Regions from separate parts of the Blastococcus sp. HT6-30 genome, predicted to be linked through region 3. Evidence: riboswitches for the same ligand, from Rfam matches in the RefSeq annotation. Region 3 holds a riboswitch; each other region holds the start of a gene.
The links. Region 3 has a riboswitch for cyclic di-AMP ahead of ABC795_RS09815 (hypothetical protein). Riboswitches for the same ligand answer to the same signal wherever they lie in the genome.

Region 1 (5,824 bases), 380 kb from region 3:
TCCACCCGCGCGAGCGCGGTGATCATGCCGGCGCCCCAGCCGTCGCGGAGCTCGAGCACCGAGGACTCGTCGGCCAGCGCGTGCAGCACGGCGTGCATGTCGTAGACCCGCTTGCGGTTCTCCGGCACCAGGTGGCGGAGGGCACGCTGGTCGGGCGCGGTCCAGTCGGCGACCGGCCCCTGGAAGTAGGAGAGGTACTGCCGCGCCGCGGCGACGGCGGCGGCGTCGTCGGCGACCCGGACGTCGACCACCCCGTTGGCGTGCTGGACGTCGATCGGGCCGATCTCCTCCGGCGTGACGACGCCGAGCCCACCGCCCTCGATCATCGCCGGGCCGCCCATGCCGATGTTCGCGTCCTCGGTGGCGATGACGACGTCGCAGGTGCCGAGCAGCGCCGCGTTGCCGGCGAAGCAGCGGCCGCTGGCGATGCCCACGGTCGGCACCAGCCCCGAGAGCTTGCCGAACAGGGTGAAGGCCATCGTGTCGAGCGCGGAGACGTGCGTGGAGTCGACGTCGCCGGGCCGCCCTCCCCCGCCCTCGGCGAAGAGCACGACGGGCAGCCGGCGCTTCTCGGCGAGCTCGAACAGCCGGTCCTTCTTGAGGTGCCCGCGCATGCCCTGGGTGCCGGCGAGCACGGTGTAGTCGTACGAGACGACGACCGCCGCACTTCTCTCCCGGCCCACCAGGTCGCCGTTGACGTCGGCCAGCCCGCCGACGACGCCGTCGGCGGGGGTGCGCTCCTGCAGCTCCGCCCGGCTGCGGCGGCGCTCCTGGGCGGCGAAGACCAGCGGTCCGTACTCGAGAAAGCTGCCCGGGTCGACGAGGTCGGCGAGGTTCTCCCGCGCGGTGCGCCGGCCCTGGGCGTGCCGCTTGGCCACGGCCTCCGCCCGGTGCGCGTCGAGGCCGGCCTCGTGGCGGCGGCGGACCTCGGCGAGGTCGGGGCGGTCGGCGTCGAGGTCCATCTCCTCGCGCTGCGCGTCCCCGCCGGACGCGGCGTGCTCGACCTCGGCGAGCAGCTCACCCTGGCGGACGGTCTCGCCGATCCGCACCGCGATCCGCCGGACGGTGCCACCGGCCGGCGGCGCGACGACGTGTTCCATCTTCATCGCCTCGAGGACGACGACCGCTCCTCCGGGCTCGACGGTCGTGCCCGGCCCGGCCTCGATCGCGACGACGGTGCCGGGCACGGGCGCCCGGAGCCCGTCGCCGGTCTCCCCGGCTTCCGCCGCGACGGCCGGCGCGAGGTCGGCGAGGTGGTCGTCGACGAAGGTGGTGGTCGCCTCGGTGATCTCCGGATGCGCCAGCAGGGCCCGGAGGACGCCGGTGTTCGTGGCGACGCCGCGGACGTCGACCTCGGCCAGCGCCCGGTGCAGGTGCGCCAGCGCCTCGGGGAGACCGCCCTGCCGCTCGTGCACCACCACCTTGGCGAGCAGGGAGTCGTAGCGGGGGCTGACCTCGGTGCCCGGCCGGGCCGCGGTGTCGACGCGCACGCCGGGGCCACCGGGCAGGGCCAGCGACGCGATCGCGCCCGCGGAGGGGACGACGACGCCGTCGGCGGTGAGCGTCTCGGCGTTGACCCGGGCCTGGACGGCGCACCCGACGGCGCGGGGCGGGCCGTCGGCCAGCCCGAGGTCGGCGAGCGTGGCGCCGGCGGCGACGCGCAGCTGCAGCCGCACGAGGTCCAGGCCGAGGGTCTCGTCGGTGACCGGGTGCTCGACCTGCAGCCGTGGGTTGCACTCGAGGAAGACGAACCGCTCGGGGTCGCCGGCCGGCACGAGGAACTCGACGGTGGCCAGCCCCCGGAGGCCGACCTGCCGGGCGAGCGCCGCCGCGGCGTCGTGCAGCCGCCTCCGGACCGCACCCGGCAGGTTCGGCGCGGGCGCGATCTCGACGACCTTCTGCCGGCGGCGCTGCAGGGAGCAGTCGCGGTCGCCCAGGACGACGACGTCGGCGACGGCGTCCCCGAGCACCTGCACCTCGACGTGCCGGGCGTCCTCGACCAGCTCCTCGGCCAGGAGCGCGTCGCTGCCGAAGGCGACCCGGGCCTCGCCGGAGACCGAGGCGACGGCGGCGGCGACGTCGTCGCCCCGGCGGAGGACGCGGGTGGCCCGTCCGCCGCCGCCGAACCGCGCCTTCAGCATCACCGCGCCGCTGGCCGCCACCAGCTCGGCCACCTGCTCCGCCGTGACGGCGTCGGCGGTGCCGCGCGGAACGGGAGCGCCGGCGGCCGTGGCGGCCGCCCGGGCGCGCACCTTGTCGCCGAGGACCTCCAGCACCGCGGCGCCCGGGCCGACGACGGTCAGCGGTCCGCCGCCGTCCTCGCAGGCCCGCGGCAGCGCCGGGTCCTCGGACAGGAAGCCGTAGCCGGGGTGGATGAGGTCGCAGCCGGTGGCGCGCGCGGCCCGGACGACCGCCGCGGCGTCGAGGTGCGCGGCCGGGCCGCTGCCGGGGAGGAGGTGCGCCTCGTCGGCCGCGGTGAGGTGCGCGGCGTCGGGTTCGTCGGCGGGCGCGACGGCGACCGACGTCATCCCCTCGGCCGCCGCCGCACGGGCGATCCGGACGGCGATCTCACCACGGTTGGCGATCAGCAGGCGGGCCACCCGGCGATGCTCGCACGGACCTCCGACGCGCTGTGGCGCCGGTCACCGCCCCGCCCGGGACGCTGCGCACGCGATCGTGGACGGCCAGTCGGGGCATGCTGACCATCGAAAAGTAAGCGCGCGATCGCTCTCCGTGCTGTCGGATGGACACGAGTCGCGACCGCCGTCGGGATCGGCGGAGGTCCGCTCGGCGAGTCGCGCTCCCGGCGGGGCCGGATGGCCCGCCACGGGAGGGCCCGGAGAGCCGCGTCCGGCCGCTTTGTGACCTTTCCGTGACCGACCTAGCGTCGTCGCGGTCCGCCCGGGGCCCCGTCGTCACCACACCCGGTGACACCCGCGCGGACACCGCCGAACCGGACGTCGGATCGCACCGCCGCCCGGACCGGGGACCCACCGCAGCACTGGGGTGAAGCGCGACCGGCCACGACCGGGAGCGCCGGGCGAGTTCCCCGCCCGAACCCGTCAGCTAACCCGGTAGGCGGTTGTCGGAGAACAGGAGAACCCGTCGTCCATGACGACCACCCGCACGTCCTCGACCACCCGCCGCTCCCTCCGCGGGGCGGCGCTCGCTCTCGTCACCGGCGCGGGGATCGCCCTCACCCCGCTGACCGCCTCGGCCTCAGCTCCCGCTCCCGCTCCCGCTCCGGTCGCGGCGACTCCGGTGGCCCTCGCCTCCGCCCCGGTGGCGGCGCCGGACCATGCCGCCCAGGTCGCGGTCGACACCGCGCTCGCCCAGGTGGGCAAGCCCTACGTCTGGGGCGGCACGGGCCCCGGCGGCTACGACTGCTCCGGCCTGACCTGGTCGGCCTACCAGGCCGCCGGCGTCGAGATCCCGCGGACCTCGCGGGCGCAGTCGACCGCGGGCGTTCCCGTGAGCCGCGCCGCCCTGCAGCCCGGTGACCTGATCTTCTTCTACGACCCGGTGGGCCACGTCGGCATGTACATCGGCGACGGGCTGATGGTGCACTCCTCGACCTTCGGCCAGCCGGTCGCGGTCGTGCCGGTCGACTCGATGTGGGGCTACAACACCGCCCGCCGGGTCGCCTGATCGGGACGCGCTCCGCGTCGATGCCCCCGGCTGCTCCCGCGGCCGGGGGCATCGCCGTCCGGGCGTCCTGACACCCCTCCGGGTTACCGTCCGTGCCCGACGACCGCCTGTGCAGGGAGAGCCGTGACCGACCACCTCCAGTCCCCTCCTCCGCACGGGTTCCTGCGGCCGGGCCTGTGGCTGGACCGGTTCGACTTCGCCAGCGGAATGCTGGTGCAGGCGCAGTGGGACGGCGGCATGCCCTACCAGCGGAGCGGCGAGGTGACCGGCGCCGTGGCGGACCCGCTGCCGCTGCTCCCCGACGGCGCGGTGCTGCGCCTGGACCGCAAGGACGGCAGCTCCCGCACGGTCGTCGCCGCCCTGCCGGGGCTGCTGGCGCGGCTGGAGGTGGCGAACCGGATGACGACGGTCGACGTCGTCGGTGCCGACCTGGCCGCCGTCGAGGCGCTGGTGGCGCAGGTCGTCACCGGCGCCGAGCAGGTCACGGCCGCACCGGAGGGCGAGGTGCAGATGGCTTTCTGGTCGGGCGGCTCGAACGGCGGGCTGGAGTCCTCGCGCCGGGTGACCGCACCCAGCTGGGCCGAGGCTGCGGTCAACTACCCGGAGCGGACGCGGCGGTCGCTGGCAGCCCTCATGACGGCCACCGACATGTCGGGGCGGGCCGGGCGCCTGGTGCTGTGGCACGGCGTCCCCGGAACGGGGAAGACGACGGCCGTGCGGGCCCTCGGCCGGGAGTGGTCGGACTGGTGCCGGGTGCACTACGTGATGGACCCCGAGCGGCTCTTCGCCGAGCCGCAGTACCTGCTGCAGGTGGCGGGGGTCGACGAGGACGAGGACGACGACGGCCGGTGGCGGCTGGTGGTGGCGGAGGACTGCGACGAGTACCTGCGCTCGGACGCCAAGGTGCGGGCCGGCGCATCGCTGGGCCGGCTGCTGAACCTCTGCGACGGCATCCTCGGCCACGGACTCCGGGTGCTGGTCCTGCTGACCACCAACGAGGACGTCGGCCGCCTGCACCCGGCGATCACCCGCCCCGGCCGGTGCCTGAGCCAGGTGGAGTTCGAGCTGCTGTCGCCGGACGAGGCGCAGGCGTGGCTGGGCGACGGCGCTCCCGCTCCCGAGCGCCCGATGACGCTGGCGGAGCTGTACGCCCGGCGCGAGGAGCGCGTGCACCCGACCGAGGCGCGGGCGGCGGAACCCGGCGGCTATCTCTGAGGGCGGCCGTCACACGGAGCGGAGGGTGGCCCGCTTGAGCCGCACGATCAGCCGCATCCCGCCCGACCGGGCCAGCTCCTGCTGCCGTGCGCGCAACTGATCGCCGAGCTCCTCGAGGCGCTCCTCTCCCAGGGCGTGCGACTGGGGGAACATCCGCTGCTCCTCCTCCATCGTGTGATGGCGCACCGTCTTCTCCAGCATGCGCACCTCGCCGGCGAACTCCGGATCGGTGACGTCCGTGCGCATGACGGTCGCGACCTGGTCGTCGATCTGCCGGTGCTCGGCGTGCGCGAGCGCCAGCAGCGGGGAGACGTCGGGTACGGCGGGGTAGAACAGCTCGTCCTCGATCTGGGCGTGGATCTCGATCTCGCGGAGGAACCGGTTCCGGAGCTCCTCCCGCCGGTCGGCCTGCGCCTCGGTGGTCTCCGCCAGCTCGCGGAGCAGCCCGCGCAGCACGTCGTGGTGTGCGATCAGCACCTCGTCGGCCTTCATCGGGACGCCTCCTCCTCCGTGGTGATCGCCGTCGGGCTGCGCCACCGGGCCCGCCGCCGCACCTCCACCGCGCCGTCGCTGATGCGGGTGTCGTAGCAGGGCAGCGGGGCCGTGGCCGGCCCCTGCGCCGGCTCCCCGGTGTCGAGGTCGAAGCGCGACCCGTGCCACGGGCAGACCAGCTCGTCGCGGTGCAGCCAGCCCTCCCCCATCGGACCGCCCATGTGCGGGCAGCGCCCGCTGACCGCCCGGACCGCGCCGTCGGTGCGGACGAGCACCACCGGAACGCCGTCGACGTCGGCGCCGAACGGCTCGCCGTCGGGGAGGTCGGCCAGGCGCGCGACCGGGGTGAAGGTGCGGGGCGACCGGCCGGCCGCGGAGTGGTCGACGCCGAGCCGGTGGCGGTAGGACAGGACGCCGCCCAGGTAACCGCTGGTGAGGACGACGGCGTAGCCGGCGGCGGCCGTCACCC
Region 2 (5,824 bases), 670 kb from region 3:
CTCCAGCCACCGCACCGCGGCCATCTGGTCCTACCAGGGGCACGGCGTCCACGCCGCTCCGGGCGTGCACGAGTATGCGGTCGAACTGGTGCAACAGGCACTGCCCGAGGGCGGCCGGATCCTCGAGGTCGGTGCCGGCTGCGGAGCACTGGCGTGCCGGATGCGCGAGGCCGGGTTCGACGTCGTGCCCACCGACCTCGACCCGCCGCACGACTGGATCCACCGGCTGGACCTCGACGACCCGGTGTGGACGGAGGAGACCCGCGGCCCCTTCGACATGGTGGTGTGCGTCGAGACGCTCGAGCACGTCGAGAACCCGCGGAAGGTGCTCCGCTCGATCCGGTCGCTGCTCCGGCCCGGCGACCGGCTGCTCGTCAGCACGCCGAACGTCACCCATCCGCACTCCCGGCTGAAGATGTTCCTCCGGGGGGCGCCGTTCATCTTCGGGCCGAAGCACTACCACCAGCCAGGCCACATCTCGATCCTCCCCGACTGGATGCTCGTCGAGCACGTCCGGCTGGCCGGCTTCACCGACGTCACCGTGACCACCGGCGGCAGCACCTGGTACGAGGGCCCCCGGCGCCTGGCCCACCGCGTGGAGACGGCGCTGCTGGCGGCCATCGGCCTGCGGCACCGGGCCGACTCGGGCGAGGGCATCTGCACGTTCGTCACCGCCGTCGCCGTCTGACGGACCGGCATGCGGGGCCGGGCGCCCGCGCCCGACCCGGCGGCCACCGGCACGGCGAGCGTCTCCTGCCGAGGGCGGCAGGAGACGCTCGCCGGTGGTCAGCCGGCGGTCCGGAAGGCCACGTGCGGATGGTCCATGTGGTTGGCGGTGGGCGATCCCCGGTCCGCCATGCCCTGCCACGCCCAACCGGTCCACGAGGCGGCGATCCGCTGCTGCCAGATCACGTAGTCGACGCCGAACCGCGCGGCGTTGTCGATGACGTACTGGGCGATCGCGTCACCGGCGGCCCGGTCGTCGTAGACCATGAAGTCCGCGGCACGGTCCTGCGTCGGGCTGTGGCCGGGCCGGGTGAGGACCGTCGGGATGCCGAACCGCTCGGCGACCTCCTGGACGGCGGGTCGCACGTGGGGGGCCCACACGTCGTACGCGGCAGGAGCCGCAGCCGGCCGCTCCGCCCGGCTGGCCCGCGGCACCGGCGCGTTCACGACGGCGGCCGGGCCGCCCCCGCCGCTGAGGGCGAGACGCTGACCGACCCGCAGGACGTTCGCGTTCGGACCGATCACCTGCAGGTTGAGGGCGTGCAGCTGCTGCCAGGTGATGCCGTGGCGGGCGGCGATCCTGCCCAGCGTGTCGCCTGCCTGCACGGTGTACGAGCTCGCAGCCGTGCTCGGCGCGGCCTCCACCGGTGCGGAGCCGCCGATGGACAGCGCCTGCCCGACGCGCAGGACGTTCGGGTTCGCGCCGATGGTGGCGCGGTTGACGTCGTAGACGGTCTGCCACGAGGTGCCGTGGGCGGCCGCCAGGGAGCTCAGCGTGTCACCGGGCTGCACCGTGTGCTCACCGGTGTGGGCCGCGGCGGAAGCCAGGCCGGTGAAGGAGAGGGCCGATGCTGCCGCGAGCACTGCCGCGGGGCGTGCCACGACGGCCACGGCCGACGTGCGGGCGGCACGGTGCCGCCCCTGGGAGCGATTGCGCATGGGGATGTGAGCCTCTCGCCGCCTGCGGGGTTAGCTGTCGGGTTCGGGCGAGAGCTGCCCGGCCGTGGACCACGGCTTCACCCCAGGGCCTGACGGCCCGGTCCTGCGAGAGTGGGTCCCCCGCGCCTGCCCGTCGTCTCGATGTGGCCGGGTGGCGGGGGCAGGTTCGGCGGTACGCCATCCGGTTCCGCCGATCGGCGGACAGGGGCACGGTAGGCAGAGCGGGAGGGGCGGCAGGAGTCCGTGCCCGGCTTTTCCCGGGACCCACCGTGCCGTCGGACGCAGGGTGACCGGACGTGCGCGCAGAGCGGAACAACTGCGGCCGGAACGCGCCGCAGCCCTCGTCGGTGCAGGCTCAGGCGGTCCCGACCCTGGCCGGGGCAGACGACGCCCGGCAGCCGGTGGTCCAACCCCGGGTGACCGGCACCCGGCCAGCGCTCGACGCCGGCGGCGAACCGGTCGGCGGACGTTCCGCCGGCCTCCCGGACTGCCGATGAGACAGGCATGCGCACCAGCCACGCCGCCACCGCGATCGCTGCCTTCACCGCCGGCCTGACCGCCGCGGCGGCCCTGCGCCGTCGTGCCGGCCAACGCGAGAACGCGATCACTGCCGCCGCCCCGGGCATTCCCCCGGCCGCCCGGGCGCCGGGGCACGACGCCGTCGTGCTGCCCTTCGCCCGCCCGGTCCTGGCCGGGCCGGTACCCACGCAGCCGCGGTCGCCGGCTCGCTGCGGAGAGAGCGGCGGCCGGACCAAGGCCGGTGCGCCGTGCGGGGCCCGGACCACCACCGGCGGGCGCTGCCACCACCACCCGATCGCCGCCTGAGGCCCGCGGTGGCGTCCCAGCTGGTCGGTGCGGGGCAGGATGGCGCCATGGACATCCTGAGCAGCCGCGTCCTGCTGCGACCGTCCGATCCGCAGCGGTCGCAGTCGTTCTACCGCGACGTCCTGGGCCTGGCGGTCCATCGCGAGTTCGGACCCTCGGAACATCCGGGGGTCGTCTTCTTCCTGGGCAACGGGCTGCTGGAGGTCTCCGGTCGGTCGTCGGACAGCCCGAAGGGGCTCGCGCTGTGGCTGCAGGTCCGCGACGTCGCCGCCGAACACCGCCGTCTCACGTCGGCCGGCGTGACGGTCACGCAGCCGCCCCGGCTCGAGCCATGGGGGCTGATCGAGATGTGGATCGAGGATCCGGACGGCGTCCGGATCGTCGTGGTGGAGGTCCCCGACGACCATCCCCTGCGCCGCGACCAGCGCTGAGCCGACGCCGACGACGCGGGGGGCGGGGCGACGGACGAGTCGGCCTGTACGCCGGGTTCTGTCCACGGGCGCCTTGCGGCCTCCCGATGGGCGGTCATCCATCTAGGCCTGCCGTTGCCGGCAGGCTCCAGCGGTCTACCCGCAGGCTCGGACGGGCCGCCCTCGAACGCCTGCGCGGAACGGCGGCGGACCGCCGAACCTTCTTGACCTAGCTCCGGGTGGGGTTTACCGAGCCACACCGGTCACCCGGTGTGCGGTGGTCTCTTACACCGCCGTTTCACCCTTACCAGCGGCGAGCCGCTGGCGGTCTGTTCTCTGTGGCACTGTCCCGCGGGTCACCCCGGGTCGCCGTTAACGACCACCCTGCCCTGTGGAGCCCGGACGTTCCTCGGCGACGGGGTCTCCCCCGCCGACGCGACCGCCCAGCCGACTCGTCCGTCGTGCCGGCCAGTCTAGTGCCGCGTCCGGGGCGAGGAACACGCCCACGGGCATCACCGGTCGCGGACGCCCCCGGCCGACTCGCCGCCGGTGCCGGCGGTGGTCATCCCCAGTAGAGCGTGAAGCCCACCCGGCGGCCGCCGTCCTCGGTGAGGGTCGCCATGTCGATCTGCTGCCGGGCCTGCTCCTCGACCGGCTCGTCGGACAGCGCCTCGAGGTACCGGCGGTGCTCGGTGAGCGAGGCGACGGCGGCCTCCGCTCCCCCGCTGACGTCCATCGCGTGCGGTGGCTCGCCGCCCATGTGCTGCACCGCGACGTACTGCACGCCGGCCCACGGCTCCTCGGCGAGGTCCGGGAAGATCCACTCGTTGGCCGCATCGGCGACCGCGTCGAGCACCGACCGGGTGAGCGCCCGGTGGTCCGGGGAGTTCAAGGCGACAGGGCTGACGCCGGGCGGCGTCCAGGCGTCCCCGCCGTGCAGGGTCACCACCAGTTCCGGGCGGTGCCGCCGGATGCCCCCGGCGAGCTCCCGGCGCAGCTCCGGGCCGGCCACCAGCACGCCGTCACGCTGATCGAGGAACTCGACCTCGGTGACGCCGACGACCGCGGCCGACGCCCGCTCCTCGGCCTCCCGCAGCCGGCCCGCCTCGGCCGGCGGCATCCCGGCGATCCCGGCCTCGCCGCGGGTGGCCAGCAGGTAGTGCACCTCCTTGCCGGCCGCCGTCCACACGGCGACGGCGGCGGCGAGGCCGTACTCGATGTCGTCGGGGTGGGCGGCGACGACCAGGGCGCGCTGCCAGTCGTCGGGCATCGGGGCGCTCGGCATGCTCGCAGTGTGCCCGGCCCCGGCGCGGCGGTCACCCTCGCGGCACGGCAGCCGCCCTCGGTCATGCCCGGCCGCGGGCGACCCGCAGCGCAGCCCGCACCATGGGCACCTGCAGGGGCAGCCGCACCCCCGAGACCGCGAGCGGAACTGCCGCCCGCGGAACGATCCGGAACGTGTGCAGGTGGGCCGGCACGAAGGCCAGCAGCAGGCCGGCGGCGGCCCAGCCGCCCGCGCGCCGGGTGGCCGGCGCGGCGAGCAGCGCCGCGGTGCCGATCTCGGCGACGCCGGAGGCGAGTACCCATGCGCGGGCGTCGCCGAGCTCCGGGGGCACCAGCCACTGGTAGGTGCGCGGCCGCACCAGGTGGAGCACCCAGGATCCACCCAGCAGCGCTCCCAGCCACGTCACGCTCGGCGGCTTCCGCACGGGCCCACCGTAGGGTTCCCCGTCGTGTCCGCCGTCGACCTGCTCATCGCCGCCGGTGTCGCCTTCGTCGCTGGCGTCGTCAACTCCATCGCCGGCGGCGGTTCCCTGATCCTCTTCCCCACCCTGGTGGCGCTGGGGCTCGGCACGGTGGCGGCCAACGTCACCAACTCCCTGGCCCAGTGGCCCGGCTACCTCGGCGGCGTCGCCGGCTTCCGGCGCGAGTACGCCGGGCAGCGCCGCCGGCTGGTCCGCTTCTCGGCGGTCGCCGTCGCCGGCGGGCTGGTGGGCAGCGTCCTGCTGCTGACCACGCCCTCGGAGGCCTTCGACGTCGTGGTTCCCGTGCTGGTCCTGATGGCCAGCCTGCTGCTCGCCGTCCAGCCCCTGGTCACCCGACGCCTGGCCGGTCAGGCCGCCGGCGAGCCCGGCCGCGACCCCGCCTGGCTGTATCCGGCGCTGTTCCTCGCCACCGCTTACGGCGGCTACTTCGGCGGCGCGCTCGGCGTGATCCTCGTCGGCGTGCTGGGCATCGGGCTGCACCGGCTGAAGCTGGCCAACGCGCTGAAGTCCGCGCTCGCGGCGGTCACCGCCACGGTGACGCTGGTGGTGTTTGGCGTCTTCGGGCCGGTCGCCTGGGCCGTCGTCGCCGTCGCCGCGCCGGCCAGCCTCGTCGGCGGCTTCCTCGGCGCCCGGATCGCCAGCCGCATCCCGGTGGCTCCCCTGCGGGTGCTCATCGTGACCTTCGGCGTGGCCGTCTCGATCTACCTGTTCGCCCGGGTCTGACCCGCCGACAAGGGTGCCGGCCCGCGGTCACGTGACGGCGCCGACCGTCGGCCGAGGACGGCCGGACCGCTCAGCGCAGGTGCGCGGTGTCGTTCACCAGCCGCACCGAGGCCCCGCCCTCGGACGTCCAGGCGACCGTGCACAGCGACGCCGCCTCGAGGAACACCCGGTGGACGACGTCGTCGCCGACCCCGAGCCCGGCCGCGAGCAACAGCTTGATCGGCGTGACGTGGCTGACCACCAGCACGGTCCTCCCTGCGTGCCGGGTGAGGATGCGCCGGCGGGCACCGGCCAGCCGGACGCTCACGTCGGTGATCGACTCACCCCCCGGCGCGGCCACCGTCACGTCGGACATGAAGCGGCGCACGGCCAGCGGGTGCCGGGCGCGGGCCTCGTCGAGGGTGAGCCCCTCCAGGTCGCCGAAATCCAGCTCCC
Region 3 (5,824 bases):
CGGCCGGCGCCCCGCGGGTCGCTCTGCCGGCGTCTCCCGGCGGGGGCCGGCCTCCCCGACCGAACCGGTCCCCCGGTGCGCGCCCGTGCCGCCCCCGGAGCCGGTCGCGCGGGCGGCCGCCACGACGGCCACCGGCCGGGTGAGGGACGCGGTGTCCGGCGGGCCGTGCATCGTCTCCTCGACCGCGTGCAGGAAGGCGTTCCCGTCGGGCAGGCGGTCGTCGGGGTCCTTGACCAGCGCGGCGTCGATGAGGGCGCGGACGTCCCGCGGCAGCTCGGCGGGCAGGGGCTCGGGGTGCTCCTGCACCTGCTTGAGCGCGACGGTCACCGGGTTGTCGCCGTCGAAGGCGGCGTGCCCGGCGAGGGTCTCGTAGCCGACCAGCCCCAGGGCGTAGACGTCGCTCGCCGGGCCGACGTGCTCGCCCCTGGCCTGCTCGGGGGACATGTACTGCGCCGTGCCGATCACCTGGCCGGTCTGCGTCAGCGGCACGCTGCCCGCCGACCAGGAGATGCCGAAGTCGGTGAGCTTCACGGTGCCGTCGTGGGTCAGCAGGATGTTGGCCGGCTTGACGTCGCGGTGCACCACACCGGCCCGGTGGGCGGCGGCGAGCGCGGCCGCGGCCTGCTGCAGGACCGAGAGGGCGGCGCCGGTGCCGAGCGACCCGTCCTCGGCCAGCAGCGCCGACAGCGGCGGCCCGTCGACCAGCTCCATGACGAGGTAGGCGAGGTGCTCGCCGGTGCCCTCCGCCGTCGACTCACCGTAGTCGAGGACTGCGGCGATGTTGGGGTGGCTGAGGCTGGCGGCGTTCCGGGCCTCCGTGCGGAACCGCGCCACGAACACCGGGTTGTCGGCGTACTCGCTGCGCAGCACCTTGACGGCCACCCAACGGTCGAGCAGCACGTCGCGGGCCCGCCACACCTGACCCATCCCGCCGACGGCGATCAGGTCGCGCAGCTCGTACCGGTCGCCGAGGATCTGCCGGCTGGTCTCGGCCGTGGTCACTCCCGATTCCCTCGTGCTGGTCCCCGCGAGGCCGTCCTCGCCCGTCGCCCGTGCCCTTGTGGGTGCCCGTCCCGGCCGCAGCCGAACCCCGTCGGCCCCGAGGAGGTCAGACCGGGGCGGTGCACCCGCTCCCCTCCCGTCCGTCCGCGCTGGTGCATCGCGTGGTCCGGCTGCTCGACACCGTTGGCGGCCGGGTGCTGTGCCTGGCCGGGGAGGTCGACGACGCCGTCGTCGACACCTTCCTGCAGCACTACGGCGGCGAGCCGGTGCGCGTCGACGCCGGCTCGGTGACCGGGCTCTCCGCCGCCGGCCGGCAGCTGCTGCTCGACCACCTCGACGCCGCCGCGCGGATCGGTCGGCAGCTGCCGCTGCTCCGTTCGGCGGCGCTGGCACGGGCCCTGGTCGGCACCGGGTCCGTCCCCGCCGAACCGGGCTGACCGACGGGCGGAGCCGGTCGGCACGCCCCGACGCATGAGCACGTCGATCGCCCACGGCTCCATCCGCTCGGAGAGAGATCAGCACGTCCGTGTGGGCCCTGGGTACCGATCGCCCTGGCCATGCGGATGCTGCCGCTGTCGGTCGTCCGGAAGCTGACGCTACGTCGTCCGGGGGTCGAGCGGCCCCGGGCCCGGGCGGGCCCGGGGCGTCGGCGCTCAGCCCCGGTAGTTCACGTGCGGGTGGTCCATGTGGTTGGCCGTGGGGCTGCCCCGGTTCCCCATGGGCTGCCAGGAGCCGTTCGCGGACGACAGCATGCGCTGCTGCCAGATGATGTAGTCCACCCCGAGCTCGGCCCAGTGTGCGCGGTGGTACGCGACGATGGCGTCCCCGAGCGCCGCGTTGGACATGACCATGTAGTCCAGCGCCAGCCCGGACGGGTGACCACCCGGATCGGCCGCGCTGGCGCGCGTGCCGCCGATCGTGATGCTCGCCGCACCCGGCACGTTGCTGACCACGGCGTCGGCCGCGGCCTGGGCCTGCGGCCTGACGGCTCCGGCGCTGTTGCTGATCCGCGCGACCGCCGACGCGGCCACCGAGGCGGCCGGCGAGCTGGACACCGGCGCCTGCCGGCTCCGGCTCGCGGCCGCCGGTGCCGCTGCAGCCGGTGCCGGGGCAGCCGGTGCCGCGGCAGCCGGTGCCGCTGCCTCCGCGGCCACGGCGGCCTCCGCCTCGGCCTTGGCCTTGGCCTCCGCCTCGGCACGGGCTGCGGCCTCCGCCTCGGCCTTCTGCCGGTCGAGCTCCGCCTGGTCGGCAGCGGCCTGGGCCTGCTGCGCCGCGACCTGCTCGGCGTCGCGGGTGCTGCGGCTGGCGGTGAGGTCCTGCAGCGGGGCCAGGTCCTCGGTCACGTCGATCGGGCCGGACTGGGCGGTGAGCCCGAGCTCCTGGGCGACGCTGACCGACTGGGGCGCATCGGCCTCGGCCTGCGCCGCCGGCTCAGCGCCGACGAGGACGTTGACGAGGAGCGCGCCGGCGGCGGCGGCACCCAGGTACAGGGCGGGACGGCGGACGTGCGCCGGCGGGCAGCGGCGGCCGGAGGTGGTGGTGCGGACATTCATGGGTACGGGAGCTCCGAGGGTGTCGCGCGGCCGGCCGGAGGGCGGGCCGCGGCGGGGTGCGGGCAGCAGGGCGCCGGCGCCGGGACGACTGCCTGGGCCACCGGGAGACGGCGGGGAGCCGGTCGAGCGGGAAGTGCTCGGTGGTGGGCGACAGCCGGCGGGGCGCCGTGCGTGGGCGCGGTCAGTTCCGCGGGCGCACCCGGATGCGGCGGTGCCGGGTGGTGCAGGGACGTGCGGCGGTGCAAGGGCGCGCCATGCGGCGGCTCTCCGTTTCTTCCGTTGCCGCCTACCGGGTTAGCTGACGGATTCGGGCGGGAAGTAGCCCTACCCGCGCCGCCGACGTGCTCGGCGCAGGATTCACCCCAGTGCTGCGGTGGGTCCCCGGCTCACCCGCAGCGCGATCGCAGTGGGTGACTCGGCGGCGCCGATCGGACTCCCCGGACGGGGACGTGTCGACCGATCGGACCTGGCCACGGTAACCGCCGTTATGCAGATGTGACAATCGAGAGCCGGTTATTTCCACGGCGTGACGTGTGTCGCCTGCCCCTCACCGCCCCCCCGGCGGTGTAGGGCGGACCCCGGCTCAGCCGGCGTCGGCCCACGACCGGACGACGGCGACGTCGAGCGGGAAGTCCACCGGGAACGCGCCGAACAGCAGGCGCCCGGCGGTGGACGCGGCGGCCCGCACCACCTCCACCACGTCGTCGGCCAGGTGTTCCGGAGCGTGCACGACGACCTCGTCGTGCAGGAAGAAGGCCAGGTGCGGCCGCTCGGCCGGCGACCCGGCCCCGCCCAGCCGCCACAACCGGTTGCGCAGGTCGGCCATCCAGCACAGCGCCCACTCCGCGCCGGTGCCCTGGACGACGAAGTTGCGGGTGAACCGGCCCCACGCACGGCGGGCGCGGTCGCGGTCCCCCCGCGAGCCGGCCTGCTCCGCGGGCTCCCCGAGCTCGACCGCCCGCTGCGCCCACGCCCCGGTCGGCGACGGCGCCCCCCGGCCCAGCAGGGTGTGCACCACCTCGCCGCGCTCCCCCGCCCGGGCCGCCTCCTCGACCAGGCCGATGGCACGCGGGTAGCGGCGGGTGAGCCGGGGCATCATGCGGCCGCTCTCCCCGCGGGTCCCGCCGTACATGGCGCCGAGGATGCCCAGCTTGGCCTCTGCCCGGGACGCCACCGCCCCACCGGCGACCATGCCCTCGTAGAGGTCCGAGGCGCGCGCCGCCTCGGCCATTGCGGTGTCGGCGCTCATCCCTGCGAGCACCCGCGGTTCCAGCTGGGCTACGTCGGCGACGACGAACCGCCAGCCGTCGTCCGCGACCGCCGCGGGTCGGATGAGCGTGGGCACCGAGAGCGCGCCGCCGCCGGTGGAGGCCCACCGCCCCGTGACGACCCCGCCGGGGAGGAAGGAGGAGCGGAACCGCCCCTCCTGCACCCAGGTCTCCAGCCAGCTCCAGCCGTTGGCCGTGAGCAGCCGCATCAACTTCTTGTACTCGAGAAGCGCGGGGATCACGGGGTGGTCCAGCTGCGCGAGGCTCCACGAACGGGTGTCGGCCACCGGGAGACCGGCCTGCTGGAGCGCTCGCAGCAGCTCGGCCGGCGAGTCGGGGTTGAGCAACGGTGCGCCCAGCGCCGCGCGGATCTCGCCGAGCAGCCGCTCGAGCACCGCCGGCCTCCCGCCGGCCACCGGGCGGGGGCCGAGCAGCGCGGTCAGCAGGCGCTCGTGCACGTCGGCCCGCCAGGGCAGGCCGGTGTACGTCATCTCGGCGGCCACCAGAGCGCCGGCGGACTCCGCCGCGAGCAGCAGGGCGAGCCGGTCGCGCCGCGGCGAGGCGGCCAGGGCCGCCTGCTGGCGCCGGTGCTCGGCCGCCGGGTCGAGCAGGTCAGCCGGATCAGCGGGCGGGAAGAGCGCGGGGTCGGCCGCCGCGACCGGCTGCAGCGCGTCCCAGCCGGCGGTGTCCCCACCGACGAGGAGCGCCTGGTCGGCGAACGGTGACCGCCGCAGCAGGACGTGGCTCAGCCGCAGGTCGGTGCAGCGCTCCACGCGCGCCCCGGCCGCCAGCAGGGCCGGGTACCAGCGGGTCGTGTCGTCCCAGACCCAGCGGACGGGCGCCGGTGCGGCCTCCCGCTCGGCGACGACGGCGGGCAGCTCCTCGACCGGGATGCGGGTGGCCGCCGCCGACCCGTCGTCGCTGTGCTCCGTGATGTCCACCGCGGACCCGCGGCGCCGGAGCAGGACCCGCTGCACCCCCGCAGTGTCGCCGACGGCACCGAGGGATCCGCGGGCCGGTCCCTAGCCGAGCAACCGGCGCAGACAGCGGGCCGGCGCGGTGAGCACCGTGCGGGCGACGTGCACCCCCAGCCGCAAGAGATCGGCGTAGTCCGGTGGCCGCACCGCCGCAGGCGCGGCCGGCCCGGTCGGTGCCAGCGGTGCGGTCGGCGGGCGGGACGGCGACGGCGCGGCCGGCGCGGCCGGGTCCGCGGGCACGCCCGGCGGCGGCGGGTCCGGGAGCAGGAGGTCGACCGCCGACCGGCGGCGCGGGCCGCGCAGGGAGGCGAACGACGGGATCGCCGGGGCGGCCGGGGACTCCTCCTCCGCCGGCGCGGGCTCCCGGTCGGCCGCGGGGGCGGCCGGCGGCCCGCCGGCCGCGGGCAGCCGCGCGGGTGGCTCGGGGACGACGGTGCGGATGGCGGCCACCATGCCGGGGCCGAGCCCGGCGACCGCGCTCAGCTCCCGCCGGGTGAGCGCGGCCAGCGCCCCGACGTCGGTGATCCCCGCGCGGGTCAGCGCGGTCACCGCCCGCGCGGGCAGGCCGAGGTCCCGGATCGTCCCTGCGGGCTGGTCGGGCGAGCTGATCGGCATGTCGGCCAACCCTAGCGACGCCGCTCCGGCGTCGCCGACGCGCCCGATCAGCGGGCGGTCACCTCGTAGGTGTGTCCGGCGGTGCGCAGCCGCTCGACGAGCACCTCGCCCATCGCCGTGGCCGGTGTCAGCGACCCGGCCCGGTCGGGCAGCCGGTCGCCGTCGAGGGCGAGCGCCAGGGCGCTCTCCCCGAGCATGACCGCCGTCGCCGCGTAACCCGGGTCTCCCTCCCCCGCCGCGGTCGCCCGGTACCGGCGCCCGTCCTCGGTCTCCGCGTCGACCACCATCCGGAACCAGCCCCTCTCCCGGGCCGCCTCGCCCGGGCCGGTGCCGGGCGCCGGTAGGACCCGGTCCAGGAGCGCGCGGGTGGGCGGGAAGGCCATCGCGGAGACGGTGCCGACCAGGCCGG

Region 1: it holds a riboswitch for cyclic di-AMP, as region 3 does, so the genes downstream of both, ABC795_RS11645 (NlpC/P60 family protein) here and ABC795_RS09815 (hypothetical protein) in region 3, are expected to answer to the same signal.
Region 2: it holds a riboswitch for cyclic di-AMP, as region 3 does, so the genes downstream of both, ABC795_RS06565 (LysM domain-containing protein) here and ABC795_RS09815 (hypothetical protein) in region 3, are expected to answer to the same signal.

What each region holds. Positions count from the first base shown of each region.
Region 1 covers NZ_CP155792.1:2,410,806-2,416,629, forward strand. Annotated here, with positions in the region: gene ABC795_RS11640 (carboxyl transferase domain-containing protein) at 1-2,600, opposite strand, end outside; cyclic di-AMP (ydaO/yuaA leader) riboswitch at 2,937-3,096, shown strand; gene ABC795_RS11645 (NlpC/P60 family protein) at 3,112-3,648, shown strand; gene ABC795_RS11650 (DUF5925 domain-containing protein) at 3,772-4,863, shown strand; gene ABC795_RS11655 (hemerythrin domain-containing protein) at 4,873-5,355, opposite strand; gene ABC795_RS11660 (Rieske 2Fe-2S domain-containing protein) at 5,352-5,824, opposite strand, start outside.
Region 2 covers NZ_CP155792.1:1,355,170-1,360,993, reverse strand. Annotated here, with positions in the region: gene ABC795_RS06570 (methyltransferase domain-containing protein) at 1-688, shown strand, start outside; gene ABC795_RS06565 (LysM domain-containing protein) at 787-1,665, opposite strand; cyclic di-AMP (ydaO/yuaA leader) riboswitch at 1,690-1,789, opposite strand; gene ABC795_RS06560 (hypothetical protein) at 2,170-2,490, shown strand; gene ABC795_RS06555 (VOC family protein) at 2,538-2,921, shown strand; RNA gene rnpB (RNase P RNA component class A) at 2,953-3,355, opposite strand; gene ABC795_RS06545 (PIG-L family deacetylase) at 3,463-4,185, opposite strand; gene ABC795_RS06540 (hypothetical protein) at 4,247-4,609, opposite strand; gene ABC795_RS06535 (sulfite exporter TauE/SafE family protein) at 4,634-5,389, shown strand; gene ABC795_RS06530 (bifunctional RNase H/acid phosphatase) at 5,460-5,824, opposite strand, start outside.
Region 3 covers NZ_CP155792.1:2,029,195-2,035,018, forward strand. Annotated here, with positions in the region: gene ABC795_RS09805 (protein kinase) at 1-1,002, opposite strand, end outside; gene ABC795_RS09810 (hypothetical protein) at 1,164-1,439, shown strand; gene ABC795_RS09815 (hypothetical protein) at 1,656-2,555, opposite strand; cyclic di-AMP (ydaO/yuaA leader) riboswitch at 2,824-2,986, opposite strand; gene ABC795_RS09820 (bifunctional 3'-5' exonuclease/DNA polymerase) at 3,139-4,800, opposite strand; gene ABC795_RS09825 (DNA-directed RNA polymerase subunit alpha C-terminal domain-containing protein) at 4,846-5,415, opposite strand; gene ABC795_RS09830 (saccharopine dehydrogenase NADP-binding domain-containing protein) at 5,463-5,824, opposite strand, start outside.